Regions from separate parts of the Granulicella sp. L56 genome, predicted to be linked through region 3. Evidence: predicted binding sites of a transcription regulator. Region 3 holds the regulator's gene; each other region holds the start of a gene.
The links. Region 3 encodes LexA, which represses DNA repair genes until DNA is damaged. Its sites were predicted from a motif close to CANTTCGCTTTTTATTCGC; they were not measured.
Positions count from the first base shown of each region.

Region 1: recA (recombinase RecA) is a predicted target of LexA. The motif match lies at 3,751-3,769, and genes of this name have one in related genera.
Region 2: GSQ81_RS18415 (DNA recombination/repair protein RecA) is a predicted target of LexA. The motif match lies at 4,238-4,256, and genes of this name have one in related genera.
Region 4: GSQ81_RS07140 (ATP-dependent DNA helicase) is a predicted target of LexA. The motif match lies at 2,163-2,181, and genes of this name have one in related genera.

Region 1 is NZ_LMUS01000001.1:1,240,206-1,248,051, forward strand. It holds gene kdpB (potassium-transporting ATPase subunit KdpB) at 1-640, shown strand, start outside; gene kdpC (potassium-transporting ATPase subunit KdpC) at 651-1,229, shown strand; gene GSQ81_RS05185 (bifunctional 2-polyprenyl-6-hydroxyphenol methylase/3-demethylubiquinol 3-O-methyltransferase UbiG) at 1,277-1,894, opposite strand; gene coaD (pantetheine-phosphate adenylyltransferase) at 1,909-2,403, opposite strand; gene recA (recombinase RecA) at 2,626-3,696, opposite strand; gene GSQ81_RS05200 (TIGR03435 family protein) at 3,806-4,648, opposite strand; gene GSQ81_RS05205 (FAD-dependent thymidylate synthase) at 4,670-6,226, opposite strand; gene GSQ81_RS05210 (YqjF family protein) at 6,287-7,066, shown strand; gene fabG (3-oxoacyl-[acyl-carrier-protein] reductase) at 7,094-7,840, shown strand.
Region 2 is NZ_LMUS01000006.1:2,563,933-2,571,778, forward strand. It holds gene GSQ81_RS18370 (hypothetical protein) at 1-38, opposite strand, end outside; gene GSQ81_RS18375 (DUF3606 domain-containing protein) at 53-232, opposite strand; gene ligD (non-homologous end-joining DNA ligase) at 321-1,283, shown strand; gene GSQ81_RS18385 (hypothetical protein) at 1,286-1,678, shown strand; gene GSQ81_RS18390 (hypothetical protein) at 1,710-1,907, opposite strand; gene xth (exodeoxyribonuclease III) at 1,970-2,728, shown strand; gene GSQ81_RS20170 (hypothetical protein) at 2,986-3,216, opposite strand; gene GSQ81_RS18405 (SOS response-associated peptidase) at 3,213-3,866, opposite strand; gene GSQ81_RS18410 (DUF3606 domain-containing protein) at 3,936-4,112, shown strand; gene GSQ81_RS18415 (DNA recombination/repair protein RecA) at 4,323-5,291, shown strand; gene GSQ81_RS18420 (DNA polymerase Y family protein) at 5,288-6,805, shown strand; gene GSQ81_RS18425 (DNA polymerase III subunit alpha) at 6,798-7,846, shown strand, end outside.
Region 3 is NZ_LMUS01000006.1:698,164-706,009, reverse strand. It holds gene GSQ81_RS10850 (hypothetical protein) at 193-675, shown strand; gene GSQ81_RS10845 (HAD family hydrolase) at 1,100-1,813, opposite strand; gene GSQ81_RS10840 (carbonic anhydrase) at 1,874-2,554, shown strand; gene GSQ81_RS10835 (DUF4097 family beta strand repeat-containing protein) at 2,678-3,529, opposite strand; gene GSQ81_RS10830 (efflux RND transporter periplasmic adaptor subunit) at 3,572-4,780, opposite strand; gene lexA (transcriptional repressor LexA) at 4,907-5,512, opposite strand; gene GSQ81_RS10820 (response regulator transcription factor) at 5,728-6,471, shown strand; gene GSQ81_RS10815 (hypothetical protein) at 6,476-6,724, shown strand; gene GSQ81_RS10810 (sigma-54 dependent transcriptional regulator) at 6,730-7,846, shown strand, end outside.
Region 4 is NZ_LMUS01000004.1:53,991-61,836, forward strand. It holds gene GSQ81_RS07135 (MFS transporter) at 1-3, shown strand, start outside; gene GSQ81_RS07140 (ATP-dependent DNA helicase) at 26-2,101, opposite strand; gene der (ribosome biogenesis GTPase Der) at 2,227-4,035, shown strand; gene GSQ81_RS07150 (hypothetical protein) at 4,032-5,102, opposite strand; gene GSQ81_RS07155 (hypothetical protein) at 5,317-5,631, shown strand; gene trmFO (methylenetetrahydrofolate--tRNA-(uracil(54)-C(5))-methyltransferase (FADH(2)-oxidizing) TrmFO) at 5,628-6,983, opposite strand; gene GSQ81_RS07165 (PEP-CTERM sorting domain-containing protein) at 7,539-7,846, shown strand, end outside.

The DNA of each region.
Region 1 (7,846 bases), on a different contig from region 3:
CACCGGTGACAACCCTCTCACCGCTGCTGCCATCGCGCGAGAGGCAGGCGTCGACGACTTTCTCGCCGAAGCCAAGCCGAAAGACAAGATGGATCTCATCCGCCGCGAACAGGCAGAAGGCAAGCTGGTCGCCATGACCGGTGACGGCACCAACGACGCACCGGCCCTCGCACAGGCGGACGTAGGCGTCGCCATGAACACCGGAACCCAGGCCGCCAAAGAGGCAGGCAACATGGTCGATCTCGACTCCAACCCAACCAAACTCATCGAGATCGTTGAGATCGGCAAGCAGCTCCTCATGACACGCGGGGCGCTCACCACCTTCTCCATCGCCAACGATGTTGCCAAATACTTCGCCATCATCCCCGCGATGTTCGCCGCAACCTTTCCGGTGCTCAACGCGCTCAACATCATGCACCTCAAGACGCCACAGTCGGCCATCCTTTCGGCCGTCATCTTCAACGCGCTCATCATCGTCGGTCTGATACCGCTCGCATTGCGAGGCGTCGGCTACAAAGCCATGTCAGCCGAGGCGCTTCTCCGCCGCAACCTGCTCATCTATGGAGTCGGCGGCATTGTCGCTCCCTTCCTCGGCATCAAGCTCATCGACATTGTCATCACGGCCATTCATCTGGCTTAAAAGGATCACTATGCGCCGCCATCTTATTACTGCGATTCTCTATACCGTCGTCACCACCATCATCTTTGGCGTGATCTATCCATACGCCGTAACCGGTGTCTCGCAACTCCTTTTCAAAGACAAGGCAAACGGACAATTGATCTATCAGCACGGCCAGCTTGTCGGCTCTCGCATCATCGGACAGACCTTCTCCGTTCCGGGCTATTTTCACTCTCGTCCCTCAGCCGCCGGCAACGGCTACGATGCAGCAAACTCCAGCGGTTCGAACTATGGCCCCACCAACAAGAAGCTGATCGACCGCATTGCCGGGGATGCAGCCACGGCGCAGACAGACCATCCAGATGCCGAGGTTCCCGTCGATCTCGTCACAGCATCCGGTTCCGGCCTCGATTCCGACATCACACCTGCTGCTGCGGAGTTTCAAGTTGCACGCATCGCCCGTGAACGTAACCTTGACGTAGGCGTCGTCAGGCAGCTCGTAGCCAAGCACACTCTAGGGCGGCAGTTCGGCTTTCTCGGCGAGCCGCGGGTCAACGTTCTCGAACTCAACCTCGATCTCGATGCGAGAGCGCCCATCGCTGCAAAATGAAAATCGAGAACGCAAGGCCAGCGATGCTCGTTGCAAACCACATGAGATTACGCGCGCTTCCGCACTACCCATGTGGTCATACAACGAGCACCCTGCACCACCGTAGTCTTCAAGGGGTCCACCAGTTCCCCGTCTAACTCTTTCGTCAACTGCATCAGCAACGCTTCGTCCACCAGATACCACTCCATTCCGCTCGACATCAGGAACCTCCGGCCAGCGATTAGCTTAAAAGAGTGGATGGGATCGGTCCCAATCGTTGAGGCCAGGCGGCAGAACAGCATCCCGCCGGGTCGCAGCCTGCGCCACATCGAATACACCATCGCTTCAAAGTGAGCATCGTCCCGCGCAAAGTGCAGCACCGCGTTCGAGATGACCACATCCACAAACTGATCCGGAAATGACATCGCCTCGACCGTCTCCACGCGGAAGTTCTCAGCCGGAAGATTCGGTGCCAGCTTCGATGCCACGGAACGCAGATGCTCTATCGCTTCGGCGCTCGCATCCACGGCAAACACCTCGTAGCCTTCGCGCAAAAGGTACACCAGATTACGGCCCCCGCCACAACCTGCATCGAGCACCTTCATTCCAGGAGCGATATTTCCCCGCAGCAATTGGTCGAATAGATAGATGTCAATGTTGCCGAACTGCTCCACCAGCTTCGTCATGGAATTCCCACCGGCTAAACCCGCGCCGGAACCTTCGCCTTCAACCGTTCCACCACCATGGGAGGCACCAGCGCCGTTACATCGCCGCCCAGTTGAAAGACCCCTTTGATCAGCCGCGAACTGACATAGGTGTACTTCTCTGCCGGCATCATGAATAGCGTTTCCAGCTCGGGATCGAGCTTGCGGTTCATCATCGCCATCTGAAACTCGTACTCGTAGTCCGAGATGGCTCGAATCCCCCTGAGCACGGCCTTGGCACCCTGCTGACGGGCAAACTCCACCAACAGGCCATCGAAGGTCATGACCGACACATTCTTGAAACCCGCCACCGCTTCGGTGATCATCTCTTCGCGCTCGGGAACAGTAAACAGCGGCGTGCCCTTCTCGGAGTTGCGCAGGATTGCCACGACCAGATGGTCCACAATCTTGGCTCCTCGCGCAATCAGGTCAAGGTGTCCGTTCGTAAGCGGATCGAAGGTTCCGGGATAAATCGCCTTTACAGTGTGCATACCATCCAAAGCATACGTTGCCGTCGTCTTTCAGGCCAAATGTGCCAGACACAAAGTGGAGCGGCAAGAAAGCACGTCATCTCGACCGGAGCGCAGCGCAGTGGAGAGACCCCTGTATTTCGCCTTTGCTGTTGCCTGTTTTCACTCACTGCCGCCCAAACAGTCTTAAGAAGATACCGGCAGCTAAAGAGCTGCCGGTATCTTCTTAACTTTTTCTGGCAATCATTTCTTGCCGCGAACGATGTCCTTTGCCTGCGCCTCGCCATTGGCCGGAGCAGCAGGAATCTCAACATCGGAGCTGGCACCGGAGATTCCGAGCTTTTTGCGCAGTTCGGTATCCACGCGGCCAAAAACTTCCTTGTTCTCCTTGAGGAAGTTGCGGACATTCTCGCGGCCTTGGCCGATACGCTCGCCCTGATAGCTGTACCACGCGCCGCTCTTGTCGACGATGTTGTGCAGCACTGCCAGATCGAGCACATCGCCTTCGCGGGAGATGCCTTCGCCGTAAAGAATATCGAACTCGGCGTCGCGGAACGGTGCGGCCACCTTGTTCTTCACGATCTTTACCTTGGTCCGCGAGCCAACCACACTATCGCCGTCTTTCACCGCGCCAATGCGGCGGATATCGATACGGACGGAAGAATAAAATTTCAGCGCCTTGCCGCCAGTCGTCGTCTCCGGGTTGCCGAACATCACGCCGATCTTCTCGCGAATCTGGTTGATGAAGATCAAACAAGTCCGCGACTTCGACACCGTTCCCGTCAGCTTGCGCAGCGCCTGGCTCATCAGCCGCGCCTGCAGACCCATGTGCGAGTCGCCCATCTCGCCATCGAGTTCGGCCTTTGGAACAAGTGCCGCCACCGAGTCGACCACCAACACATCAATCGCATTGGAGCGGACCAGCGCTTCGACGATCTCCAGCGCCTGTTCGCCATAGTCGGGCTGGCTGACCAGCAGGTTGTCGATGTCCACACCGAGTTTACCCGCGTAGGCAGGGTCGAGCGCGTGCTCGGCGTCCACAAACGCAGCCAGGCCGCCAGCCTTCTGCGCCTCTGCAATAATTTGCAGCGTAATCGTCGTCTTACCCGAAGACTCCGGCCCAAAGATCTCGATGACGCGCCCGCGAGGCACGCCGCCTACACCCAGCGCGGCGTCAAACGAGATCGACCCGGTAGAGATGACCGAGATCGGCACCACGTCCTTCGACCCCAGCCGCATGATCGAACCCTTGCCAAACTGCTTCTCCAGCCCCGCAAGGGCCAACTCTATTGCTTTGCTGCGGTCATCTGCCACGTATATCTCCTCGGGTAAAGTTCAAGCCGGATTCTAGCATCTAAATTAGAAAAAGCAAATAAAAGGCGAACGCCGGTCTTCCTGCCGCTTCCCCAAAGTCGTCCCGACGCTAGTTTTCAGAGGGCATCTCGACGTGATCGACGACCAGGGTCTCGACCGGACCTTTTGTTGCCTTGAGCTTCAGTCCGAGCTGCTCCTGCAAGGCCGTATAGATCGACGGCCCGGCGTTGGCCTCTGAGCTGGGAACCGTATCCGAGGACCACTTCATCGCAACATCGAAGTTGCCCGCAAGCCCAGTCTTATCAATCACGGGGCGATGCACCTGGCCTTCCAGGGAGCTCGCCAAAGACGCCATGCTGATGCCATGCGCGGTAAGCTGAACACCGCGATCGCTGCCTTGAATGCTGGTGCCTGTATCGTTGCCCTTTTGATCTGCCGAGCGTTTGAACTTCGGGCCGTTGGAGACGACGACCAGCTCGAAGACGGGAAGAATTCTGGTCTCGATGCGGGCCTTCAACTGAAAGCGCTCGGCAAGAATAGGCAGCATCATCGATCCCCGTTGCCGTCCGGTCAGCTTCCGGATCGCGGCTGCGTCGGGTTCGACGATCTTCGCCATCACATCGAAATGCGCGGAGTCGATCGGTCCCGGCACTCCGGAGATCAAATCTTTCCTGATGCCATAGGCCTCTTCGAGAAGGCCCTTCACCGTGATGTTCTTAGCGTTGTAGGTGTCCATATTGGACTCAATGTCTAACGAGCCGCTGCCGGATTTATTCGGCTTGATGGCGACCACATCGTACGCAGGAAGCTTCGCGACTGCACTCGCAGGAGGTACCGAACCACTCTGTCCCCACGCACTCGACATGGCGACGGATACGGCAAGAGCGAGCAGCAGAAGCCCTCTCCTGCTATCCGGCTTGTATGCGACACGTTCGGTCATTCTCTGGGCCATCTTCTCTCGAATGAACATCCCCTACCGTTTGAGCAGATCGATTGGCTCATTCACATCTTCGATCCTGAAGTGCCCGGCGAGCGCTGGATGCCGCTTTTCCACCGCCTTGTACATCTCCCAGGCGATGCGGCGATAGCTGAAGTGGCCCGCAACGCCGGAACGGAGTTCAGAGATATAAAGTACCTCGGCGAAGTCCATCTTGAACATGGATCGGCAACGAGTGCCCAGCGGAAGAACGTACTGAGCCGACTGCGCCGCCTCGAGAACGCCGGAGTCGCGAAGTTGACGATAAGCCGCAAAGGCTGCGTCCATAGCGGCGTTGTAGGGAGCTTCGAGGTTAGCTTCAGCGAGGCTGGGCTGACCGGGGCAAGTTGGCTCTTCGTAGCCGTGAGCGTCGGTGAAGGCTTGCAGGAGCTGGACGCAGCGGCGGTGGCGGTGCATGTCACGGAAGCCGCCGATGTCCATGAGGATGTCGAAGCGGAAGCTGTGCCCAGAGCTGAAGGCGCGAAGCAGCTCGTCATGCGGGCCGCGATGTTTGGTGCCGAGAGCCAGCAGCTCGGCGCGGCGAGCTTCAGGCAGCGCGGCGACATGGCTGCGGAGCTGGCGATAAGAGTAGTGGCAATGCGGATAGAGCAGCGATGTGGCCAGCTCAACCTCGAGCGGTTCTGCATCGTCGAGCAAGTCGACCACCGGCGCTGGATCGATGGGCTGATTGGCCATCAGCTCGGCGGCTGCCGCAATCAACTCCGTTCGGCTGGCGGCTTGATACTGGTTTGCGGTGGCGTATTTGACCAGCGTGGGAGCGGTCTTTACGGGACGGAGAAGAGCTTCGGTGAGACGGTCGCCGCAGGTCGCATCGACCGAGCCGATCTCGTCGCAGAGCACCTTTGCGGCGCTGTGCTGGACGTTCCACGCTGGCTCAGTGGCGGCGATGCGCAGCTTCTCGGCGATCTGGCGGATCTCGGCGTGCTCGCTGGTGAGCAAGCGCGAGACCTGCGTCTCCAGCGTGCGTGCGTTGACGATCTGGCCGAGCGAGGTGTTGGTCGCAAGCGGCAGCAAATAGCGAGCTACGTCGAAGGCGCGTGCCTTGAGCGTGCGCTCGTAGGCTTCGGGTTTCATCTCCTCGGGCCGCGCAATGGCGGACTTGAGGGCTTCGAGCATTCCCGCGCCGATGCTGTCGTAGGCGGCGAAGAGGGCTTCGACGGCGGCGGTGAACTTCGGCGTCTCTGCGCCGAGGTCGGGCGTAAACCAGCCGGAGCGGCGGAAGTTCTGGTAGCGCGTCGAACGTTCCTGTCCGTCCCAGCGCTGTTCGTCGACCAACGCGATGGCGGCGAGCAGCGAGAGGGGCTCGATGGCGAAGGGAATGTGCGCGAGGTCGGCGATGGAGCGATGACCGTATTGGAAGTAGAAGGTGTTGAGGAACTGCTCGGCGCGCTGCGAGCTGATCTCGGCCAGCGACTCCTTCATGGTGAGCGAGGAGCGCGAGTATTTGGCCATCGCGTAGGCGAGGACTTCAGGATCTGCTCCGTGGATGGCGTAGACGTCTGTTTCGGAGGGCTTGGTCGCGTTCTCTGACATGGTGAAACTCAGAATACTTCACCCTGGGCACCAAGCCACAATCAGGCATCTATCTTATTGATGACAAATATCCTTGACACGACAGACCATCGGCCTTATCCACTTCCTGCCGGACACTGGCGCATGGCACAGCGCTGGAGCGATCTGCTGTTTGCGCATTGGCCGGTTGCCGTCGAGGAGATCGCTGCTCTGCTTCCGCCGGGGCTTACCGTCGACAGCTTCGACGGATATGCATGGGTAGGCGTTGTACCTTTCTGGATGGATCGGGTGCGGACGCGAACCGCTGGCGAGAGCACGATCGTCGTTCCGACTACAGGCCACTTCTGCGAGTTGAATCTGCGGACCTATGTTCGCTCGAAGGTGACGGGACTGCATGGCGTGTTCTTCTTCTCGCTCGATGCGGCCAGCGTATTGGCTGTTCTGGGTGCAAGGGTGCTTTTCCATCTGCCGTACTTTCTGGCCAGCATGCGGCGGCAGATTAGAACCAATGGCGCGATTGCGTACGAGAGCAGACGTCTGCTGACTCATCGCAGCGCTCGCTTCCGGGCGCGGTATCGCGGACTGGGAGAGGTTGCGGCTCCATCTGCTGTTGGCACTCTCGAACATTTCCTCACCGAGCGGTATTGCTTGTTCACCTCGCACAAAGGGCGCGTGCTCGTGGGAGATATTCATCATCTTCCGTGGCCGCTCGAGGCAGCGGAGGCCGAGATCGAGATCAACGAGCTGCCCGCAGCGCATGGGATTGCATTGCCAAACCGCGCTCCGGTGCTGCACTTCGCGAGAGAACTGCATGTGTACCTCTGGCCGTTGCGCGAAGATCAGGCGACCGCTTTCGTATAATGCGGTAGCACCGACATACGGAGGTTCATGAGCATTCTCGCTGGTCGCATCGCACTGATTACAGGAGCATCCCAAGGAATTGGGCGCGCCTGCGCGCTGGAGTTGGCCAAGGCTGGAGCAACGGTCGCGCTGGCTGCGCGAAACGTGGAGAAGCTAGCCGAGGTTGCCGCTGAGATTGCTGCTGCGGGTGGAACGGCTCAGGCTTTTGCACTGGATGTTGCCAGCGAAGAGTCGATCAAGGAGTGCGCCAAGGCAGTGATCGCTCAGTTCGGCGCGGTTCATATTCTGGTGAACAATGCGGGCATTACTCGCGACATTCTTTCGATGCGGATGAAGCGGAAAGACTGGGACGACGTGCTGACGACGAACCTGACCGGCTCATTTTTGATGACGCAGGCGGTGATGCAGTCGATGGTGAAGGGCCGCTGGGGCCGAATCATCAATGTCGCCTCCGTCGTGGGCGAGATGGGCCAGGCAGGACAGGCCAACTATGCCGCGTCGAAGGCCGGCCTGATCGGGCTAACCAAATCGCTGGCGCGGGAGCTGGCCAGCCGGACAATTACGGTAAACGCCGTCGCTCCGGGATACATCGAGACGGCGATGACTTCCATCCTGACCGATGCCCAGAAGGCTGCCATGACCGAGCATATTCCGCTAGGCCGGGTTGGGACGGATATCGAGATCGCCCATGCGGTTGCGTTCCTGGCCTCGGAGGAGGCTGCATATATCACCGGGCATACGCTGGACGTGAACGGCGGGATGCACATGGGGTAGGTACCC
Region 2 (7,846 bases), 1.9 Mb from region 3:
TCAAAGTAACGACGCTGCGCTTCGCTTTTGAATGGCATAGAAACTCCTCCTATCAGTGCTTGCCCAGGGCTTTCCGAACATCCGCGGCCATCACACCATGTTTGGCCACCAGTTCCCTCAGCCGATCGGAGCTAACGCCCAGTTCCTTCGTCCAATAGGCGACTTCGTAGTCCTCATTGACATTGATACGGGCGCGATCAGCAGGTCCACGATTCGATTTGTCATCTGACATGTGCAAGTCTCCCTGCGCTCATTTGAGCGTCAAAGGATGAGAGCACACAAAGACGGGTTAGGGTTGTCATTGGCACCTAAGGCGGATCATGGCAAAAGCATCGAAATCGGTGGGTTTCATAGAGACGATGGATTGTTTGGCGGTTCCAGCGGTCCCTGAAGGCCCGGAGTGGACTTATGAAATCAAGCTGGACGGCTTTCGTGTCGAAGCCGTTAAGGAGGATGGAAAAGTAATTCTTTACTCTCGACGCGGGAATATCCTGAACGCGAAATTTCCGTACATTGCCACCGCTCTGAAAGAGCTGCCAGCTGACACAATTCTCGATGGGGAACTGGTAGCTCTCGATGGGAAGGGACGTTCCGTCTTCAATCTGTTGCAGAACTTTCGTTCCGCCGAAGCCCAGATCCACTATTACGCCTTCGACATCCTTACGTTGAAAGGCAAAGATCTGACTCAACTTCCGCTTGCGGAGCGGCGACAAATTCTCAGCAAAACTATCGCGGTGAACGATCATGTGAGCCTGTCTGCCGTTTCGCCCGGCCCCGCGCCCGATATTCTCAGCTTTGTAATGACACATGGTCTTGAGGGTGTTGTCGCAAAACGGGCCGATAGTGTTTATGAGCCAGGGAAACGTACAGGTTTATGGAGCAAGCATCGCATCAACCTCGGTCAGGAGTTTGTGATCGGCGGATATACACCGGGCACTCACGGCATCGACGCCTTAATCATTGGCTTTTATCGCGGTAAAGACCTCATCTATGTCGCTCGCGTTCGTGCCGGTTTCGTTCCAGCGACTCGTCGCGAGACTTTCGCAAAAATCAAACATCTCAAGACATCGACCTGTCCCTTTGCCAACCTGCCCGAGACAACCGCGGGAAGATGGGGGCAAGGTCTAACGGCGGCGAAGATGAAGGATTGTGTCTGGCTACATCCAGAGGCCGTTGCAAGAGTTGATTTCCTTGAATGGACGGGAGCGGACCATTTGCGGCACACCAAATTCGTCGCCCTTCGCGATGACAAAGATCCCCGGAAGGTCGTTAAGGAGACCTAATTATGCGCCTGAACCGAGAAAAACTCCTCAATCTTTGGGACCTTGAAGACATGCCCGCGTGCGATGCGGGTATGCAACTGGTACAAGCCTTTCTCTTGAGCTGCGGCGAAGCTGTAGACCGATTTGGAGAAGAGGGACCGGAGGATCGCCTAGCTCAGATCACGGCGAGCTACATGGCACTGGTTGATCACGGAAACATATGTGATGACTGCAATGAAGCCGAAGTCCCCGCGCCTGTTGAAGCGACCGAAAGAGCAGAAGAGGACAAGCTTCAACCGGTAGACGAGTCGTCCGACGATTACAAGCAGGGGTTTCGGGCGGGTGAAAACCTTGAACCGTTAGATGATTCAAAATCTGCGGTGTGGCAGCGCGGATGGGCCGACGCCGAGGAGTGAGATTCAACAGGAGTTGGAAAGATAAGAGATATCAATTGCCTGCGCCCTCCCTTGCATCTAAACCAGTATGGCTAATCCTATCGATCCAACACGTAAGGTCTGCAGCTTCTGAAGAAGAAACAATCGAACCGACGCGCAGATCATCCCAGAACGGCACCTCGTTGGCGTGATATTCAAGAGCTAAAAAGTTTGGGGTGGCAGCGCAGAAAAACTCGAAGAAATTGGTCAAATCTGTGAAGGCTCCAGGAGCCCGGCTGTTGCTATAAAGAAGTCACGGAGGAAGTCATCGAAATAGCAAGCTGGAACGTTAACTCCATTCGCGCTCGTGCCGAACAGGTCAAGACATGGCTCGAAGCGAAAAAGCCAGATGTCCTTCTGCTTCAGGAGCTGAAAGGAACAGAGTTTCCCTCGGAATTTTTCAGAGAGCTGGGGTACGATTCTGCGTCTGTGACGCAGAAGACCTATAACGGAGTCGCAATCCTCTCCCGCACTCCGATAGAGATTGTCAGCACTACATTGCTTGGCGACGAGGCGGACAGCCACGCACGCTTCCTCGAGGCCGTGATCGAGAATATCCGTATCGTGAACATCTACCTGCCGAATGGAAACCCGATCGGTACAGCAAAATTCAACTACAAACTTTCCTGGATGGACCGTCTTGAACAGCAAATGAAGCTATGGCTCAAAAGCGACGTGCCGACCGTCATTGGCGGCGACTTCAATGTCATTCCGGAGGACATTGATTGTCATAAACCGGCGTCATGGATTCGCGATGCGCTCTTTCAACCTGAGTCGCGCGCTCGCTATCGGAAGATGCTCGAACTTGGTTACACCGACGCATTCCGGTCCCTCCATCCGGGGCAAGGCGGCTTGTTCACGTTTTGGGACTACTTCCGGCAAGCGTTCGAGCACAACCGCGGCATCCGAATCGATCACTTCCTGCTCACTCCCAGCCTGGTCAAGCGACTCGAAAGCTGTGAAATCGACAAAGGTCCTCGGATGTTGGAGAAACCATCTGACCATACTCCGATCGTGCTGCGGTTGAGGTAGCCGAGTTGTTTCCTGCCAATCTCACGCGATAAGCGATCTCAAAGTGTCCAAGAGCGGCACTTGCTCAGCTCGGATGAACCTCCGGCCACGGTCCAACGAAAACCATTCTCCGCGATCCACTTCAGGGATCTCCATGCGCTTTCCCGAACGTGGCGGCCACTCAATCTCACAGGTGTTGCTGATGAGCTCTGTGGGATCGCTGTGGCCTTCAAAGGCCCAAGCGAGAACCAGCTTGCCGCTCTTTTGCCGGATCGAACCTAACTCAAGATAGGGTTCAGAAGCTTTGAATCCGGTCTCTTCCCGAAATTCGCGGATGGCCGCAGCGAGCGCTCCTCGTTGCCCTCGAATTCACCCTTGGGAATTGTCCAGAAGCCTTCGTTCTTCTGTGACCAGTATGGGCCGCCGGGATGGACGAGGAAAACCTCGCCGTGGCCGAGGACTCGGCGATACATGAGAAGGCCGGCACTCTGCTTGGATGATTTACTCATTGGCTATCAAAGAGACTTACTTGCTTGTTCGAAATTGGGGTGGTCTCCACCAATCGCGCTCGCATCTTCTCCGCAGGCAAGATACGCAGCAGGTGCACGGGCGGTCTTTCGGCGGGTGCCAGATATTCTTCATAATCGCGCGGCTCGACGAATGTAGTCATGCGATCATGAATCGGTGCCATCAGTTCATTCGGCTCGCCGGTCAACACAGCGAAGGTTCGCTCCCAGTGCTCGGTCTTCGGGTTTTTCCAAAGCTTCCACACTGCGGCCATTCCAAAAGGCTCTTGGTCGGGGATGACGAACTCGTACTTCGGCTTCCTTTTGCCTTTCTCCGTCTCTTGCCATTCATAGATCGCATCCCCGGGGACGATGCAACGTCCCTTGAGGAAGGCGTCTTTCCAGAACTTTGCATGCTCGATGTCTTCCGACCGCGCGTTGAAAAGCGGCCTTGGCCGATCAGGTAACTTGAAGGCCCATCGCATCATTTCGATCTGCCGCTCGCCATCTTCGTTCAAGTAAATGACTGGCTGCATGGATTGCGGGCTGAAATCGTCGCCGGGATCAAAGAATGTCTCGTCGAGTCCCGCTGCGACGGCGAACGTCTCCGCGATGCGTTGTTTGTCGGAACGTCGTTTGTACCTTCCACACATGGTTAAGTCTCCCTGACGACTGTCTTAAGTTCAGATGCTTCAATTCAAAGGGCATCTGAAGGAGAATAAATGGCCGACGACAACAGCAATCGCGGTCCGGCAGACCGGGCCAGGATCAACATCCACGAAGCATATGAAGACGAGTATTGGAGCAAAGAACTATGGGTCACCCCAGAACGTTTGCGTGAACTGGTCGGCAAGCATGGGGTGATGGCTGCCGACATTCGCAAGACTCTGGGTAAGTGAAAGTGGGCGGTTCTAGTTACCCGCCCAAACTCTTTTCCTCTTTCTTCTCATTCTGTATCAAATACTTAGCGAAGAATGCACAACTCTTAGGGCAAAGGCCAGTTGACGTTGATGGGGTCATTAAGGCGAATATAAGGCGAAGCTATGCCTACCGCCAACGCAGTCCGGGTGCAAATAGAGGCCTCCCTTGCCAGGAGGATACCGTCGGCTTTGTCACCTGTCGCAAAGGTTCTTCGGCCCACAGCTTCCACCGGCATCTCCGCCATTGACGAACTACTCGAGGGCGGGCTTCCGCTCGGGGCGCTGACGGAGATGGTGGGTCCCGAATGCTCCGGAAGAACATCACTCGCACTTTCTTTTTTGGCGCAACTGACGCAGGCTGGCAAAGTCTGCGCATGGATTGACGTTTCGAACAGTCTCCGGCCCGAGTCAGTCGCGGCCGCTGGGGTTGATCTGGGACATCTCCTCTGGGTGCGATGCGGAATCAGTCCAACGAGCAAGGGCATTTCCAAACCAGAAAAGGTCTTCATCCTTCCGGAGAAATACATGATCGCGCCGCCAGCGAAGAGGGGTCTCCACGGTGGCGGGTTTGGTCCGCATCCACGAAATGAGCAAAAGCAACTTTCAAACGCGTTGTGTGGCCTCTTCCCGCCGAACACTCTTATCCCACGAGGCGCCGAGCCACAGAGACGCGTCTCGAAAGAGCCTGAGCGATTCCAGCCTGTCGCTACTCAAGCTGAACCACCGAAACAAGTCATAGCAGCGACTACTGCATGGACGCGATTAGAACAGGCACTCAAGGCAACCGATCTGCTTCTTCATGGTGGGGGGTTCAGCGCCATTGTGCTGGACATGGGGAGCATCGCACCGAGCTTCGCGACCCGTGTGCCGCTTGCCACCTGGTTCCGCTATCGAGCTGCAGCGGAGCGTTCTCAAGCGAGCATCCTTCTTCTTTCGCAACATGCGTGCGCAAAGAGCAGCGCAGAGTTGGTGCTCCAGATGGAATCGGAAGATGCGCGTTGTGACGAACAGACGCTCTTCACGGGTTTGCGTCATCGCGTACAGGTTCAGCGTCAGCGCTTCACCCAATCATCGAACGTCCTGCCGATGAAGAAACCGGCACAACGTGCGGACTGCGCCTCCTGGAACAGTCAGAGCACATGGGCAGGTCGGAGATGACTAAGCTCACCGAACTCTATGCATGCGTTTACGCGAAGGAGTTTCCAGCGCAAGCTCTCCTGCGTCTGCGGCCAGAGCTGCGCAATCAGCCGTGTGTCGTTATGGAAGGCGAGCCGCCTCTCCAATCCGTCTGCTCACTCAATGCCAAGGCGCGCGTGTCAGGAGCCGCACATGGTATGACGCGTGTCGAAGTCGAAACCCTTCCTGCAATGACCATGCTTTCACGGTCGGGCAAGGAAGAGAGTGCAGCGAAGGCAGCTTTGCTGGATACTTGCGGGACATTTTCTCCACGCATCGAGGATCACAGTTCTGAGACTGCATTTGTCTGCGTGGTCGATATTGTGGGAACCCAAAAGCTCTTCGGTACATCCGACCAATTAGGAAGAGAACTTTTCAAGCGCATTCGCGCGGGGGGCATCACTTCCTCTATCGCCGTGAGCGAGAACGTCCATGCTGCGATGTGTCTTGCAAGAGGAATGTCGCTCCGTTCTCCTGTGATGGTTATTCCCTCCGGAGAACAAGGTCCCGCGCTCGCGGCATTGTCTCTCACTGTCCTCGATCTCCCCGAGGATCAATCGGAAACCTTTACGTCCTGGGGCATTCACACACTCGGCACGTTGGCTGCTCTTCCAGAGAAGGAGCTTATTGCCCGCATGGGTCAGCATGGCAAGCGGCTACGTCAGCTTGCCAGCGGTACATTGCCCCATCTTTTTCAGCCGGTCGAGCCGTCATTCACCCTTGAGGAGAAGATGGAACTCGACTCTCCCGTTGAAATTCTTGACTCACTGCTCTTCGTGGCCGGGGTGATGCTCGAACAACTGATCTTGCGCGCTACTTCACGTGTTCTCGCTTTGGCATCTGTGACCATCGCGCTCTCGCTCGAAGGAAATACAGCGCACGTACGGACGGTACGCCCAGCCCTTCCAACCAATGATCGTCAACTCTGGATCAAGCTGATCCACCTGGATCTGGAGACGCACCCGCCTCTGGCCGCCATCCTCTCTTTAAGCCTCCGTGCCGAACCCGGCAGCACGAGTAAGGTACAGCTAGGGTTGTTCTCACCGCAGCTGCCAGAGCCATCGCATCTCGATGTCACCCTCGCACGCATCGCGAAGATCGTTGGCGAGGAAAATGTCGGCAGGGCTGTTCTTCTGGACACGCACAATGAGCAGGAATCATTTCGTATGGAGCGGTTTACTGTCCCAACATCAGAACGAACTAGTAGTGCCCGGGTTCAAGGCTGCTCTGCGATGCGTGAGCTTCATCCCGCAGAGAGCGTCAGAGTGATGGCGGTGGGAGGAAGGTTCGATGCCATTCTGTTTCGTCAGAAGAGGTACACCGTCGAACGGGCGTATGGACCGTGGCGAGTGAGCGGCGAGTGGTGGAATTCGAACCTTTGGGGCTGTGAGCAATGGGATATCGTGGCCCGCGCCGAAGACAGTCCATTATTGTGCTGTTGCCTCGTACGCGACTTGATGCGAAATCAATGGCAAGTAGTTGGCCTCTATGACTGACCGCTATGTGGAACTGCATGCCGCGAGCGCCTTCAGTTTCCTCGAAGGTGCATCTCAGCCGGAAAAACTAGTTGAGCGAGCTGTCGAGCTGGAGATGCCAGCTATGGCATTGCTGGATCGAAACGGCGTTTACGGCTCAGCGCGGTTTCATACTTCCGCGAAGCGAAACAGCGTGCGTGCTCATGTTGGAGCCGAGATTGCGGTTTCGAGCTTCGGTTCGCGGCCTGTACCTCCTGCCTGGTTGCCGCACCGGTATTCACCCGAGCCTGCGCGTGTCTCCCTGCTCTGCGAATCGCGTACTGGCTATCAAAATTTGTGCCAGCTCATTACCAAATTCAAGATGCGGGAACGTGGCAAAACCGAAGGTGCTGCCACCACACTCGATTTCCAGCAATATGCTTCTGGCCTCGTGTGCCTCACCGGTGGAGACGAAGGCCCATTGGCTGCTGCCTTGGTCAATGGTGGCGAAGAGGAGGGGCGCAGGACCGTCGAAAAGCTTGTGCAGATATTCGGACCGCAAAGTGTCTACGTCGAGCTGCAGCGACACCAAGAGCGGGAGGAAGAGTGGCGCAATCAAGCCGCGCTTCGCATCGCGCGCTCCCTCAGCCTACCGGTGCTCGCGACCAATGGCATACGCTATGCCACCAAATATGAACGTGAGGTTTTGGACCTCTTCACCGTTGTACGGCATCACACTGATCTCGATCACGCCGGCCGCTTACTGTCGCTTAATAGCCAGAGACACCTTCGTTCCGCGAAAGAGATGATTGCGCTGTTTAGTGGTGTCGGCCGCGCCGTCGAGAACTCGGTTGAGCTTTCGGCACGGTTGCAGTTCGAACTTGGGGATCTCGGCTATGAGTTTCCGAGGTATCCGGTTCCTGACGGCGAAACGATGGATAGCTTTCTCCGCAAACGCGTGGAAGAAGGTGTAACGAGCAGGTATGGCCCGAAACGTGACCGTGGGCTTTTGGAACGAGCGAAGAAGCAGGTGGAACATGAACTGGCGCTCATTGCTAGGCTTGGCTTCGCTGGATATTTCCT
Region 3 (7,846 bases):
AGAAATGCGTGGATATGGAAAATTTGTACAGCACGGACGAAGCACTAAGGCAGGGTTATCAAAAGGCATCACAACTTCCCCTCAAGTGTGAGGACATCATTTCATCATTTGCTGCTTAAATCGCACGAACATGACGAGAACGGCGTTTATCGTTACTTGCAGCGTTGCAATACCATGCGGGAAGGAGACTCTGTGAAAAAGTTCCGTTTTGTGATCTTGGCCCTAGTCGCCACTGCAGGGGCAATAGGCAATGCCCAAACCCTACGCGTCAAATTATTGAATGGAAGTAGTGGGAAGCTTATTGCGAATACATATGTCAATGTCTGGGTTGGCGATCAACGAAAGGAAGCTATCCCTATTCCCATCGACGGCAGTGGGAATGCCGTCCTAAGGTTGACAGGTGGTGCGGCAGGTGGAGGTGTGCAAGCGGAGTCGGCTCACTGGCCCACTTTTCCTTACGCTCCAGAGATTAAGATTCAGGCAGGTTTCGTCCTTTGCCAAGTTAAGCAACAGAAGTACTCGTGGCTGCATATCACGCCATACTCGACCGAAGATTGGGTTCGCACCGGCATTGTGACCGCAAATACCTGCGGCAAAGCGGTAGCGAAGCCTGAACCAGGGATACTCACAATCTTTGTGAGGCCCTTAAGCTTTTGGGAAAAGCTGAGTGAATAGCTCGAACAGGTAAGTCGGCGGGTGGCTCTGCGAGTCAGCCCTGACAAGCAAGGGTGGGATGCCGGTCAGTGAAGACCCGGTTCCAGTCCGATGTGATCATTGACGGCGTTTCGGAGCCGCTGCTTGCACCCAAGATAACGTTCGGTGGTTTGGACCGACATATGGCCTAGGAGGAACTGGATTTGTTCCAGCTCGCCTCCAGCTTGATGACAAAGCCCGGGCACAAGTTCGACGGGGTTGGGCAAGGCTGATTTAAAACAGGCAATGACTACGACGAAATACAGGGGTGTCTCCACTGCGCTGCGCTCCGGTCGAGATGACGTGGGTTTAGGGTGATGTGACGGCTAGCTGTTAGCTCTTAGCTTTTAGCTGAACAAGGGCGATGCATGGCGCATGGGTGGTTGATGAGTTCAGTCTTATTTAGCTAAGAGCCGCATTGCTTGATGCCAAGGATGGTGAGCCAGTCGGAGGGAGTGTTTGCGAGGTCGTCGGGTGGCGTGGTGACGAGCGATTGCGGGGCGAGGCCGAAGGTGCAGCCGATGGATTGGGCTCCGGCGTTGCGGGCGGTGAGGATGTCTACGTGGGAGTCGCCGACCATGATGGTTTGGGCGGGAGTGATGGTTTGGCCTGCGATGGCGGAGGCTTCGGCGATGAGGGTTTCGAGGCCGTGGGGATCGGGCTTTTTGGTGTGAAAGCTGTTGCCGCCGTAGTTCTGGAAGAAAAAGCGCGAGAGGCCGAAGTGAGCGCAGATGTCGCGGGAAGGGTTGACGGGCTTGTTGGTGAGGACGGCCATGAGGGTTTCGGGCCAGGCGGCGCGGATGGCTTCGAGCGCCGAGAGGACGCCGGGGTAGACGTAAGTGAAGTCCAGCTTGTGGATGCGGTAGTAGTCGAGAAAATAGGTCAGGACTTCGGCGACGTATTCTTCGTCGTGGAGATCGCCTTCGGGGTCGCCGAGGGCGCGGCGGACGAGCATGGAGGCTCCGTCGCCGATGTAGCCGGCGATGACGGCATCGGGAAGCGGCGGCTTGTTGAAGTGAGCAAGCGCGGCGTTGATGGAGTTGCAGAGATCGACGCTGGAGTCGATGAGGGTGCCGTCGAGATCGAAGACAATGAGGCGGGGGCGGGAGAGGGGGGACATTTCTTAACGATAATCGACGAAGCTGGAGTAAGCTCGGTGCGAACGCAAGGAGGCAGTGCGATGAGCGAGCTGGAAGGAAGTGCATGGACACGGCGGCGGTTTATGACGGCAGTGGCGGCAACCGGCGTTGCCGGGAGCGCAATGATGCATGGGGTCGCGGCTGAGGCGCAGAATCCGGTTGGCGCGGAAGAGGCGATCAAGGAGCTGATGGCGGGCAACGCGAGATTTGTCTCGGGCAAGCTGACTTCGTTTGATCTTGATCTGAAGATCTTGAAGGCGGGGACGGTAGAGAAGCAGGAACCGTTTGCGGCGGTGCTGTCGTGCGCGGATTCGCGGGTTCCGGTGGAGCTGGTCTTTGATCAGAGCATCGGACATCTGTTCGTGGCGCGGGTTGCGGGAAATATGCTGACTCCCGAGATCATCGGCAGCCTAGAGTATGGCGTGGCGGTGCTTGGGATCAAGGCGATTATGGTGCTGGGACATGCGAAGTGCGGCGCGGTGAGCGCGGCGATGAAGGGGCAGGAGGTTCCGGGGCAGATCAGCGCGCTGTATCAGCATATGATGCCTGCGATTAAAGACATTCATAGCGATGTTGCGGCAGCGGTGAAGGCGAATGCGCTGTTTCAGGCGCAACTGCTGCGCGAGAGCTCGACCGTGATTGCAAAGGCGATGACGGATGATGGCGTGAAGGTCGTAGCCGGATACTACGACCTTGCCACAGGGAAGGTGCTGCCGCTTTAGAGAGGTTATCCTCCAGATGTAGTTTTGGTGATTCGAGCAAAACGCAGATTCCCTTCGGGAATGACAAACGAAAAGGAAGCCACACTTGTTCTCTTCGGGCATGACAAACAAAGGAAGCTTCGTCTAGTTGATGCTGATATCGCCTGATCCCGTGTTGGCTCGAACGGTTGGGCCGCCGCCGTTGACGGTGCCGTTGACGTGATGGGTGTTGATCTCTCCTTGCATCGCGATGGCCTGAGCCGTGTGAATGGAGCCTGAACCGGTGCCTGCGTTGAGGGTGAAACGCGCAGAGGAGCCGAGGTTGAGACGGATGGAGCCGGAGCCCGTGTCGAGCTTCCAGTCGGAGGTGGGTTGGCCACCGGCTTCGATGTCTCCTGAGCCCGTGCCTGCTTTGAGGCCGCCAGAGATGCCGCTGAGCTGAATGGAGCCGGAGCCGGTCTGGGCGCGGACGTCGCCGGCTGCGGTCTGCTGAAGATAGATATCTCCTGAACCGCTCTGCAGGTCGGCGGGACCGTGGATGCCTTCGGCGTGGACGGTGCCTGAGCCGGATTCTGCTTTGAGCGTGGAGCCTGCGTCTCGAATGTCGAGATCTCCGGAGCCACTACCGGCTCGGATGCTGGAGGCTCGGGGAAGAGTGACATCGTAGTCGATGCCGATGTTGCGGTAGAGATCGCGAGACTGGGTGTCGCCGATGGTGATGGTGTTGCCGTTCTGGGTGATGGGTGGGTTGTCCACAATCTGCTGGACGCGCGAATCGCCGTCCTTGCTGAACCATGAGTTGCTGGGGCGAACATGGCCGATGACGTGCACCTGGCTATCGGAGCCGGGACGAACATGAATATAGCCGGAGCCGGTGGAGATGGAGACGCTGGGCGCAGCGTTGACGTTGAGGGTGCGGTCGAAGTCTTTGCCTGCGGCGAAGGCGGCAGAGGCTGCAAGCGTGAGAATGACGGCGGTGAGGGCGCGGACTTTCATGGAGGCTCCTTGAGTGCGAGGGTAGATGCAGCGCGGCCTTGGCTATTGCTGGAGGATGACGGTGTCTCCGCTGTTGAGGCCGGAGAGGAGTTCGGTTTTGGTGCCGTTGGAGATGCCGGCCTTGATGGCGACTTTGCGGCGGCCGTTTTTTTGTTTGGGGTCGGGAACTTCGACGGAGGCGCTGCGGTCCTTGTCGTATAGGACGGCCTGCTCGGGAACGGTGAGGACATTTTTGTGCTCATCGAGAATGATCTCGGCGTTGGCGGTCATGTTGGCTTTGAGCTCGCCGCCGGGATTGTCGATGGAGACGCGGACTTCGAAGGTGGTGACGTTATCTTTTTCGACGCCGAGGGGGGCGATCTTGGTGACCTTGCCGTAGAAGGTTTTGTCCTTGAAGGATTCGACCTTGATGCGGGCGGGTTGGCCGAGATAGACCTTGCCGATGTCGGACTCGTCGACCTTGCCCTGAACGTAGACCTGCGTGGTGTCGCCGATGGTCATGACGAGCGTGGCGGTCGAGCCGAGCACAAGGATAGAGCTGACGGCGTCGCCGACTTCGACGTCGCGGGAGAGGACCGTGCCATTCATGGGCGAGATGATGATGGTGTAGCTGAGCTGCTCTTCGAGCTGCCGGAGAGAGGCCTGAGCTTCGGCGACTTGTGACTGCGCCTGCTTGAGTTTGGAGTTGTCGACGGTGATCTGGGCGACGGCCTTGTCGCGGGTATTGGCTGCGAAGAGATATTTCTGCTCGGCGTCGTCGAGGGCCTGTTTGGAGACCACGCCATCTTTGGACATCTGAACGGCACGCTCATAGGTGTGCTTGTACATAGGCAGGTCGGGAGCTTCGGCGTTGACCTTGTCGTACTCGATGGAGGCGGCGGCGGCGTGGGCGTTCGATTCGGCGGCGGCGAGCTGGGCCTTTTGCGCGGCTACCTGCGCCAGAATCTCGATCTGGTCGAGCTGGGCGAGGAGCTGGCCCTGATGAACGTGGGCGTTGATGTCGACGAAGAGCTTCGTGACGATGCCGCTGGCCTTGGATTTGACCTCGACCTTGGTGATGGGCTGGACTTTGCCGGTGGCGACGACTGAGCGGGCGATGTCTCCACGCTCAACCTTGGCAAGCTGCGAGGGGTCGATCTTTGTGCTGCTGCTGCTGGCGGCGATGGTGATGCCCAGAATCGCGGCGATGACCAGGACAGCGATGCCGCCCCAGATCCAGAGTTTGTGTTTATTCTTGCGCGCTGTCGCCACGTAGTTGCTCCGAGAGATGCTGGTTGAATCAACGATGAGCCGTCTCGGAGAAGTTTACGCAGAATACCGGGGGTTGGTTCCATTACAGGTGTGAAAAATTGTTTACGGAATACATAACGCGATTTCTCAAGCGTATTTGCGCAGGACGCCCAGGACTTTGCCCTGGATGCTGACGTTGGCGGCGGGGGCGTAGATGGGGGCCATCTCTGCGTTGGAGGGTTGGAGGCGGATCATGCTGCCCTCGCGGTAGAAGCGCTTAAGGGTGGCGTCGGAGCCGTCGACGAGAGCGACGATGATCTCGCCCTCGCGGGCGGTGCGGGTGCGCTCGACGAGGACGTAATCGCCGGAGACGATGTGCTCGTCGCGCATGGAGTCGCCGCGGACTTCGAGGGCGAAGACTTCGCGGTTGCCGATGATGTCGTTCAGCGAGATGCTCTCTGCGGTTTCGATGGCTTCTACGGGCTGGCCAGCGGCGATGCGTCCCAGAAGGGGAAGACGATCGGAGCCTTTTTTGCCGGTGCGTGCAGGCAGAACGTCGATGGACCGGCTGCGGTTGTGCGCGCGCTGGAGCAGCCCTTTGTTCTGCAGGTTGGTGACGTGTTTGTGCACGGTGGCAAGTGAACTAAGGCCAAGACCACTGGCGATTTCCTCGTAAGACGGGGAGTAGCCGTTCTTTTGCGTGAAGCCGGAGAGAAAGTCGAGGACTTCTTTTTGCCGCCGTGTGATAGCCATGCGGAGATTGTAGCGAATAAAAGGCGAATTGCAATAACTTTATTGATTCCTCGATTTTCAGGGGTTACTGATGGGTAAATCCAGAGGCAAGTAATTCCCGTTTTGAAATTGGATATGCAAAAAACTTCACATTCATCTTGTCACCTCGTTCCATATCGACCAAGGTGGTTACACACCGTTGGGAATTGCAACACAACGGAGATGGAGAACTAAAGATGCAGGTATTGATTGTTGAAGATGACGCGGCCTTGGGATCGTTTCTGCAGAAGGGGATGAAGTTGGAAGGGCATGAGGTGGAGTGGGTCGCGGATGGAGAAACGGCCCTGCGTCATGCCGAAGAGCACCGGCCCGACCTGATGGTGTTGGACCTGAGTCTTCCCCGTAAAGATGGAACGGAGGTGTTGGCAGAGATGCAGGGCCGTTTCGATGAGATGGCCGTGCTGGTGCTGACGGGACGTAACCAGGTGGAGGAACGGGTGAAGTGCCTGAACCTGGGCGCGGACGATTGCCTGTTGAAGCCGTTCAGCTTTCATGAGCTGACGGCGAGGTGCCGGGCGCTGCTGCGGCGGCGGGAGCAGTTTGCCGATCCTGTGCTGCGGCATGGCGACGTTGAGCTGAACCGGATGGACCGCAAGGTTTCGCGGCGCGGCGCGGCGGTGGAGCTGACGGTGAAGGAGTTCAACCTGCTGGAGTTTCTCATGCTGCGGCGTGGGCGGTGTTGCAGCCGTACCGAGTTGCTGCAGGAGGTCTGGCATATGTCGCCGGATGCGGGGACGAATGTCGTGGATGTGTACATCAACTATTTGAGAAAGAAGTTGAGCGTAGGCGATGTCGATGTGGATGCGGGCTACCCTGTGATTGAGACGGTGCGCGGCGAGGGCTACCAGATGGGCAGCATGAAGAAGATGCCGCAACGGGTCAGCGAGTTTCCGCGGCGGGCGATGTTTGCCAGTGCATGACCTCGTGCAAAGACGTAAGTCAGAGCTTGCGGTGCGGATGGATGATGCGCTGCACGGACTTTGCCAGCCGTTGACGGTGCTGCAATGCAGGCTCGCGATGGGCGAGTTGATCGGCGGACACGATACCATGCGGACGGCAATTGCGGAAGCGCTGGTGGAGTGTACCCGGGTGAATCTGGCGGTCAGTCTGATGCGGGAGATGTTGCAGCACGAGTTGCAGATGGATCGAGATATGCAGGAGAGGATGAGGTAAATCGGATGAGCGCAGGTCAGGATATCGTGACGGGAATGGGCGTTGTAGAGGTAGTGGCGCGAACGGTTGTACTTGCAAGTGCGGACGCGGCATTGCGGCAGAGATTGCGGCGGTCGTTGACCGGGCTGCGCTGGCAGGTGCGCGAGGCGACGGGCGGCGCGGAGGCGATGGCGCAGTTGGAGGCTTCGCGTCCTGAGGCGCTGCTGGTGGATAGCTGGCTGCCTGACCTTGAGGTGGGCGAGTTCGCGGGGCAGGTGCGAATGATGTATCCGGCGATGGAGATGCTGCGGGTGGATGGCGGCGTGGACGGAGGAGCGCGGAGTCCGAGGAGAAATGAACTGCTTCATGCTCTGCGCGAGGCGCAGGATGCTCCCCTGAATGACACGGCGACGTGGAAGGCAGCGCCGATTGCTGTGCCTCGAAGCGCAGGGAGTGCGCCGTTGGTGGTGAAGAACTTCGATCAGGAGGCGGCGAGACGCGCACTCTCGGTCCTGCTGGGGCGCGATGAGACTTCTCGGCCGGAGAGCGTCGTGGGCAGCCCTTTGCAGGATGAAGCGATGTTGCCGGAGATGGTGGGTGCGAGTGAGCCGATGCGAGAGCTGACACGGTTGATTCGGCTGGTGGCTCCGCGTTCGACGACGGTGTTGATCGAGGGCGAGACGGGAACGGGCAAGGAGGTTGTGGCGCAGGCGCTGCATCGGCTCAGCGAGCGAGCGGCAAAGTCGTTTACGGTGTTGAACTGCGCGGCCATTCCCGAATCGTTGCTGGAGGCGGAGTTGTTCGGCCATGCCAGGGGAGCATTTACCGGAGCGGTGCAGTCGCGGACGGGACGAATCGAAGCGGCCCATGGAGGGACCTTGTTTCTCGATGAGATCGGCGAGATGCCGATGGCGTTGCAGGCGAAGATGCTGCGCTTTCTGGAGTGCGGCGAGTTGCAGCGTGTAGGCGACAACGAGACGGTGCGCGTGGATGTGCGCGTGATTGCGGCGACGCATCAGCCTTTGCAGCAGAGATCGGAAGAGCGGACGTTTCGGCTCGATCTCTATCATCGGCTGGCGGTGTTTCCGGTGGAGGTTCCTGCTCTGCGTGACAGGATGGAAGATCTTGATCTGCTCACCGAGC
Region 4 (7,846 bases), on a different contig from region 3:
TAAGCGTGTCTTCGTGGGAAGTAGCCTACTGCTTGAGAGTGACTATCTTTTCGCCCGAGGCCGCGAAGAACTCCTCGACGTCGGTAATCTCCTGCGTAAGCCGATACGGCGGCAGGCTTTCGAGGAATATGCGGCCGTAGCGCTGACGCTGGATGCGCGGGTCGAGCAGCACCAGAACACCGCGGTCGTCGAGCGAACGAATGAGGCGGCCAAAGCCTTGCTTGAGCGTGATGACAGCGTTAGGCACCTGATAGTCGAAGAAAGGCTTTCCGCCAAGCGCTTCGATGGCCTCCATGCGCGCCTTGACGACGGGATCGTTAGGCACAGCAAACGGCAGCCGGTCGATAATGACGCAGCTTAGCTGCTCGCCCTGCACGTCTACTCCCTGCCAAAAACTCGAGGTGCCGAAGAGCACCGCGTTGGGCGTGTCGCGAAACTGCTGCAGAAGAACATGCCGCGGCGCTGTGCCGTGAAGCAGCAGCTTATAAGGCAGTTCAGCAAGCAGGCGGTCATGGGTCTCGCGCATCTGCTTATAACTCGTGAACAGGCAGAAGGCGCGGCCTTTGGTGATCTCGAGCACGCGGCGGATGCGTTCGGTCGCCTTGAGAGGAAAGTCAGGCTCGCGCGGATCAGGCATGTTCGGCGGCAGATAGAGCAACGCCTGCTTCTCGTAGTTGAAGTGCGAAGGAACGACGAGTTCGCGGGCGCTGGTCAGTCCCAGCCGCTTGCGAATATGGTCGAATCCTCCTGAAACCGTGAGCGTAGCCGAGGTCAGCACGACGCTGGAGTAGGTATCGAAGAGCGACGTGGTGAGCAGCTCGGAGACATCGATCGGCGTGGCCTGCAGATGCGTATGAACCGCCGCCGGAGCGGCCCCGCCACGAGCCAGATTACGAACGCCACTTCCTGCGCGACGCTCGATCCAGAAGACCGTGTTGCGGTCGGAAGATTCGAGCAGAAACGCAAGGTGTGCGCGAATGTCTGCGGTGCGTTTGCGCAGGCCGGGAATCTCTTCGATATTTTTAACGCACTCAAGTTCGCCCTCGAGTCGCGTCAGCGCATTGAGCGTAGCGGTATAGGTGTCCCCGCTCTCTTCGAGAAAGGCTTCACGATCTTCAAACGGCATTCGTCCGATTGCCGGAGCGCCAAAGCTATCCTCGCTAGGCAGCGCGGCGAAGAAGCGATGGGCGCGCTCTTTGACGTTGACACTGGCGTTGACGATGGAAGACGAGAAGGCCTCCCTGCTCTTGAGCATCGTCTCGATGTCGCGGGTTAACTCGTCAAAGCGCTGAGTGCTGAGGCCAATACCAAAATAGTTTGAGGCAATCTCTTCCAGCTCATGCGCCTCATCGAAGATGACGACTCCGGCCTCGGGCAGGATGCCCGCGTCAGGCGCGTTCGCAGCCTGCTGCTTGATACTCAGGTCGGCGAAGAAGAGATGGTGGTTGACGATGACAATGTCTGATTCAAGCGCTTTGCGGCGCATGTTAGTGACGAAGCAGCGCTCCCAGTCGGGGCAGGTCTGCCCGAGACAGGCCTCGGTGCGGGCGTCGAGCTTGCTCCACAGCGCAGAGGTTTCGGGCAACGCGTCGATCTCGGCGCGATCTCCGGTCTCGGTAGTCTTCTCCCACTGCGACAGGATGTGAAACTGGCTTATCTCTTCAAGGCCATTGAGCAGCGGGCTATCGCGGAGGGCGTAGAGCTTGTGGCGGCAGAGGTAATTGCTGCGGCCCTTCATGTAGCAAACCTTCAGCGGGCCAAGCAGAGATTCAAGAAAGGGAACGTCCTTGAAAAAAAGCTGCTCCTGAAGATTTTTCGTTCCGGTGGAGATAATGACCCGCTGCTGACGCTCCCGGGCAAGCCGCAGAGCAGGCAGCAGATACGCTAACGTCTTTCCCGTTCCCGTCCCCGCTTCGACGATCAGATGGCGCTTCTCCTTGAATGCCTTTTCGATGGCGCGTGCCATCTCGTACTGTCCCTTGCGGTGCTCGAAGGCGAGCGATGAACGGGCCAGCGTGCCTCCAGGAGAGAAAAAATCGTGCAGGTTCGGCAGATTCTCTGGCGGAGCAGGCGTGATCGAGATGGGAATTGTCGTGGACAATGTATGGTTTGCGCGAGATAGGGCGGCACAGACGAGCTACGCTTTCTATAATAGAAGCGTAGCGAAGAATTAGCGTAATTGCCTTGCGCCTTACAGGGTGTGTGGGAGAAAGATGGACATTCACCGTGGCTCAAAAAGACGATAGGAAGCGGCTGGGCAAAAAACACAGACAGGCAAAGACCCGTCCCAAAAAGGGCCGAGCGCCGAGAGTCGCTCCAACCACAGGAGCCGTAGACCCGCGCAAGCGCAAGGTGCTGGCCACAAAGAAGGCAGCGGCGGCCAAGGCCAAGCTGGTGTCGAAGCGGTCTCCGGAGTTCGAGACCAAGAAGACGCTGCGGACCGCGCAAAGTACGCGACCCGCCGATGGAATCGTTGGCCGACAGACGCCTCGTTCCTCCAACGTTGCCGGAAGGGAAAACATCGGCGAGGACGACTGGCGCGAAGCCGAGGCAATCGCTGCGCAGTTGTCGACCGTAACCGAGAGCGCGGAAGCACAGGAGCTGCCGCTGATTGCCGTCTGCGGCCGGCCGAATGTAGGCAAAAGCACGCTGTTCAACCGCCTGACAGGATCGCGCCGTTCGATTGTCGGCGACGAGCCCGGAATCACTCGCGACCGCATCTATGGCGAGATCGAGTGGGCGGGACGCGATGCACGCATCGTCGATACTGGCGGAGTTGTGCCGGACGATGAGGCGCTGATTCCCAGCGAGATCTTCCGTCAAGCACAGGTCGCGCTCGAAGAAGCGGATTCGATCGTCATGGTCGTCGATGGACGAACAGAGCTGGCTTCGCCCGACATGGAGCTGGCAAGATTGCTGCTGCGCGGCGGCAAGCCGGTATTTCTGGCGGTGAACAAGATGGACACCGAGGCCATGCAGTCGCAGGCAGAGAACTTCCGGCGACTCGGCTTCCGCAATGTGCTGGCTATTTCGGCGGAGCATGGCAGCGGCATCGGCGATCTGCTCGATGAGGTGTTCGCTTCGCTGCCTCCTGAAGAGGTGGACGAAGAGCCGACCGAGGTCATGCTCACCGCGGAAGACGAGATGACCGAGGACGAAGATGGACCGCAGCCAATCCGTAAGCTGCGCACGCATGGCGACTATGTCCAGAAGGAGACCAAGATCGCCATCATCGGCAGGCCGAACGTCGGCAAGAGCACGCTGCTGAATGCGCTGACAGGCACCGACCGCGCGATTGTCTCGCCGATTGCTGGAACCACGCGCGATGCGGTCGATGAGGTTGTGGAACGCGGCGGACACAGCTTCCGCTTTGTCGATACCGCAGGCATTCGCCGCAAGGGCAAGACCAAGCTGATGGCCGAGAAGCTCTCCGTCGTGATGGCGCGCAAGCACCTCGAAGCTGCGGACGTTTCGCTGCTGGTCATCGATGCGGTCGAAGGCGTAACCGCGCTGGACGCGAACATCGGCGGCTACGCGCATGAGAGCGGGCGCAGCGTCATCATCGTGGTCAATAAGTGGGACCTGATGACGACGGCGCGGAACGACGGCAAACCGCCTGCCGATATCAAGATCTACGAGCAGCAGGTTCGGGATGCGCTGAAGTATCTGGAATATGCTCCGCTGCTGTTTATCTCTGCATCAGAGGGCATGAATATCGAGTCGGTGTTCAAGAAGGTGGAGCTGGTTTCGCGGGAGCGGCGCAAGCGCGTGACGACAGGACAGATGAATCGCTTTCTCGAAAAGGTCGACTTCCAGAAGGCTTCCGTGCCGATGAACAAGCGCGTGCGGATTTACTACATGACGCAGGCTGCGGTTGCTCCGCCGACGTTTGTGCTCTTCACCGACAAGGATGTGAAGATGCACTTCTCGTTCGAGCGGTTTCTGGCAAATCAGATTCGGGACAACTTCGGGTTTATCGGATCGCCGATCTGGTTCAAGATCAAGGCGCGGAACAAGAAGAAGGCGGATAGCTAGTAGGCCAATTCCGAAGATGAACCCGGACCTGCCGGTGTGGGGGGCAGGTCTGGAAATAACGGTGGAGGGGGGAAGTCCGGAGCGGGTGGCTCGAGAAGATCTCCAAGCAGAGGGTAGCGACCGCCAAGGAAGTAGAGCGCGTAGTTCTGGTAGAACATGTGCGCGCAACCCAGCACACCGATGACGATGTAAAAGAGAACGACGATCACGGCAACGCCGAGCATAATGCCGCCGCCGATGAGAAGCAGATGGCCAACGGGACCGAGGGATCGGAACATGAACCATCCCAGGAGCGCCAAAAGGGCGAACGGAATGAGCGCCACCAACTCCGCAAGCATGATGATGACCTGCACGATCGCCATCCCAGCTATAGCGAACAGCACCTTGAAGATGGTGTAGAGAAGGACCTGACCCGGCTCTGCTTTGATGAGTTGAAAGAATCGACCAAGAGCCTCGGAGATAGAGGCTTCTTCCAAGGCGATCGAGGGCAGGGCGAAGTCGCTGAGGAGCGATGAAGACAGCATGAGAATGGCGATGGGAGCAAAGAGGCAGACGTAAAAGAGAAAGAGACTGGCGAACATCTCCGGCGATGGGGGTTGGCCAGGCTGGATGGTCATATGCGTGATCAACGAGCGGAACGCATAGAAGATGGGAGTGGCGAAGATGGCCGTGACGACGATGCTAAGAATAAATTTCAAGCCAAGCCACGGCCAGGTGCGCGAACTATATCTCTTCCACAATGGAGCGACTTTCGTACTCTTCTCGGCGGCGATGGCGAAGAGTACGAACTGCAATCGCGATCCCAGATAGAAGAACAAAAACAGGACTGCAGCAGTGAAGAGGCCGAAGGCAGCGGTTGCAAGGCCGAAATGAACGCCTTGCTCGCTGGCGGGTCTGGGTACTGCGAAAAAGATGAGGGGATATGGAATGAAGGCTAGTCCCATTGCGCTGAGGTAAGCGACTGCGGCTAGTTTCCACGACCGTCCCTTGCGGAAGGGCCGAAAGAGGATTGTTCTGGTGCGCTGAATTGCTGGGTTGATCGCTTCACTGGCCGAGAGCTGTCGCATGATTGAGTGCGATGAGGGTACCTCAGGTTTTTCAGTTTGAGAAGAAATTTATGCGAAGGGGTGCGGACGGTCGTCCTATATAAGTTGCATTCTCCTTGGATTAGTGGATAAATGGGTGTCTCCCCATAGGGCCCTGAGATTTCAGGCTGTCTTATTGAAGGTGCTACCGGGCCCGGGATCCATTTCCGAATCTAGAGAAATTCAGGAGAGTGCCATGAATGTCATGGGCATCGTTACAGACTTGATTGCTGGCGGCGTCGGCGGAAATATTGCGGGTGCGGCTTTGAAGAAGATTAACCTTGGCCCTGTTGGAAATTCGATCGCGGGAGCCATTGGGGGTGCCGGGGGCGGCCAACTATTGAGCCTGTTAACGGCGGGTGGCGCGGCGGCTACGGCGGCGGCGACTACGGGCGGGGGAACGGACCTGTCCTCGATCCTGGGAAATGTGGTTGGCGGCGGTGTCGGAGGGGCGATTCTCATGGCGATCGTGGGACTAATCAAGACGAAGATGAGTACCAGTACGGTTTAGCCGTAGAGATTTAATGACGAAGTAATCCACTCTCTCCATGCGGCCAGGGCTCGGTCGCATTGGAGTTTGTGGCGTTCTTTTTTGTCGCGGATTTTTTTACGTAGCTCTTCTTCGAGCGGCACCAGCAGGTCGAAGGTGATGTTGGCGGGTTGAAAACGCTTGCCTTCGGCGTGGGTGATGTAGTGGGTGAGACTGCCGTTGGCGCTGGCTCGGGGCGCGGGTGTGGGCGCGTTGCCGTGGGCGAGGGACGCAGCGTAGCGTCCGGCGAGCATACCTGAGGCGATGGATTCGGTGTAGCCTTCAACTCCGCTGAGCTGTCCCGCGATCATGACGCTGGGGTGGGCTTTGAGCTGCAGGGTTTCGGTGAGCAGCGTAGGAGCGTTGATGTAGGTGTTGCGGTGGATCTGGCCGTAGCGCAGAAAGGTCGCGTTTTCGAGGCCGGGGATCAGCTTGAGGACTCGATTTTGTTCGCCGAACTTCAGGTGATTCTGAAAGCCGACGAGGTTATAGCTGTCGGCGCGGAGGTTCTCCTGGCGGAGCTGGACGACGGCGTAGGGCCAGCGGCCGGTTTTGGGGTCGGTGAGACCGACGGGCTTCATGGGGCCGAAGCGAAGGGTGTCGCGGCCGCGGCGGGCGGTCTCTTCGATGGGCAGGCAGCCCTCGAAGTATTGCAGCTTCTCCCACTCCTTCGACTCGACGTTCTCGGCGGTGGTGAGGGCGTCGAGGAAGGTCTCGTACTCTTCTTTGGTGAAGGGGCAGTTAATGTAGTCTGCAGTGCCTTTGTCGTAGCGGGCGGCGAAGTAGACGCGGTCCATGTTGATGGTGCTGGCGTCGACGATGGGGCTGATGCTGTCGTAGAAGGCGAGGTAGTCGGAGCCGGTGAGGCGTTGCAACTCGGCAGCGAGCGCCGGTGATGTCAACGGGCCGCTGGCGAGGATGGTGATCGTGTTGGGATCGTTCTCGTCGAGGTGCGTGACCTCTTCGCGGTGGACGGTGATGCGAGGCTCGGCGGCGATGCGTTCGGCTACGCGTTTGGAAAATTCGACGCGGTCTACGGCGAGGGCGTGTCCGGCGGGAACGGCTGAGGCGTCGGCTTCGACGAGCAGGATGGAACCGGCGCGGCGCATCTCCTGCTTGAGCAGCCAGGGAGCGGTGTTTTCGCTCTCGGACTTGAGGGAGTTGGAGCAGACGAGTTCGGCGAAGTCGCTGGTCTGGTGCGCCTCGGTCGAGCGCGTCGGGCGCATCTCGTAGAGATCGACCTCGCAGCCGAAACGGGCGGCTTGGAGCGCAGCTTCGGGACCGGCGAGACCTCCGCCGATGACTTTGATTCGCTTTGGTGCTCGTTCTGCCAAGGTCCCCCCCTCCCTCTACTTTTCCTGCAAAGTCTTCGAAACAGATACTTTAGGTCTAGACTAGATCGCCAAAGTATTGATTTTACGCGAGACCAATCCGCAAAGTATTCGATCTAAACTAGTTAGAGACACGAAAACGTGAATGCCCATGGCGAAAGATGTTGGGTTTTGGTCTTGCCCCTTCTTTATTATACGGGGCACGTCAAGGTTGCTGGGGGAGACAATACGAGTCGAATGGCCGTAGGGTGTCGAGATCCGGAAGGCCATTCCGGAAGGCCATATAGATGTTCGATGTCGGTTCGGTCGTAGACAATTCATAGTCTAATGCGTTCCGGAACAACCATCGAGCGGGCTTTCAGCCCTCATCTTTGGCAACAGGATCATGGGGCTTCGCCCCATGCTGGTATTGATCGCGCCGTTGACGCTTGCGGCATCGCGTTGGAGTAGGCAATGAAGTGAAACGAAGCCTAGAAATGTAGGTGAAACGGGGTTATGGTAGTCTGGGTTCCCTCCCCGATATCTCAAAGGCACCACTTTGTTTCCGAGGAGGGAACTATGCACATTTCATTGGGCAAAAATAAGCCGACGTCCGCTATGGGACGCCGGGTAGCTGCGCGCGTGGCTTCACGCTCCAACGTCATTCTTTCGGCCTTGCTGGTGCTGGCAACGAGTGTTGCCCTGGCTCCGGCGGCGAGGGCTGACTCTTACAACTTCGATTTCAGCGGCGGCGGTCTCAACGCCTCCGGGGTGATCACGGTTTCGAATGCAACGGTCCCCGGAGTGCCCGGCGCGTTGCAGGTTACGGGAATCAGCGGTACCTTCTCGGACTCGAACCTTGGCCTCACCAACGCGGCGATTACCGG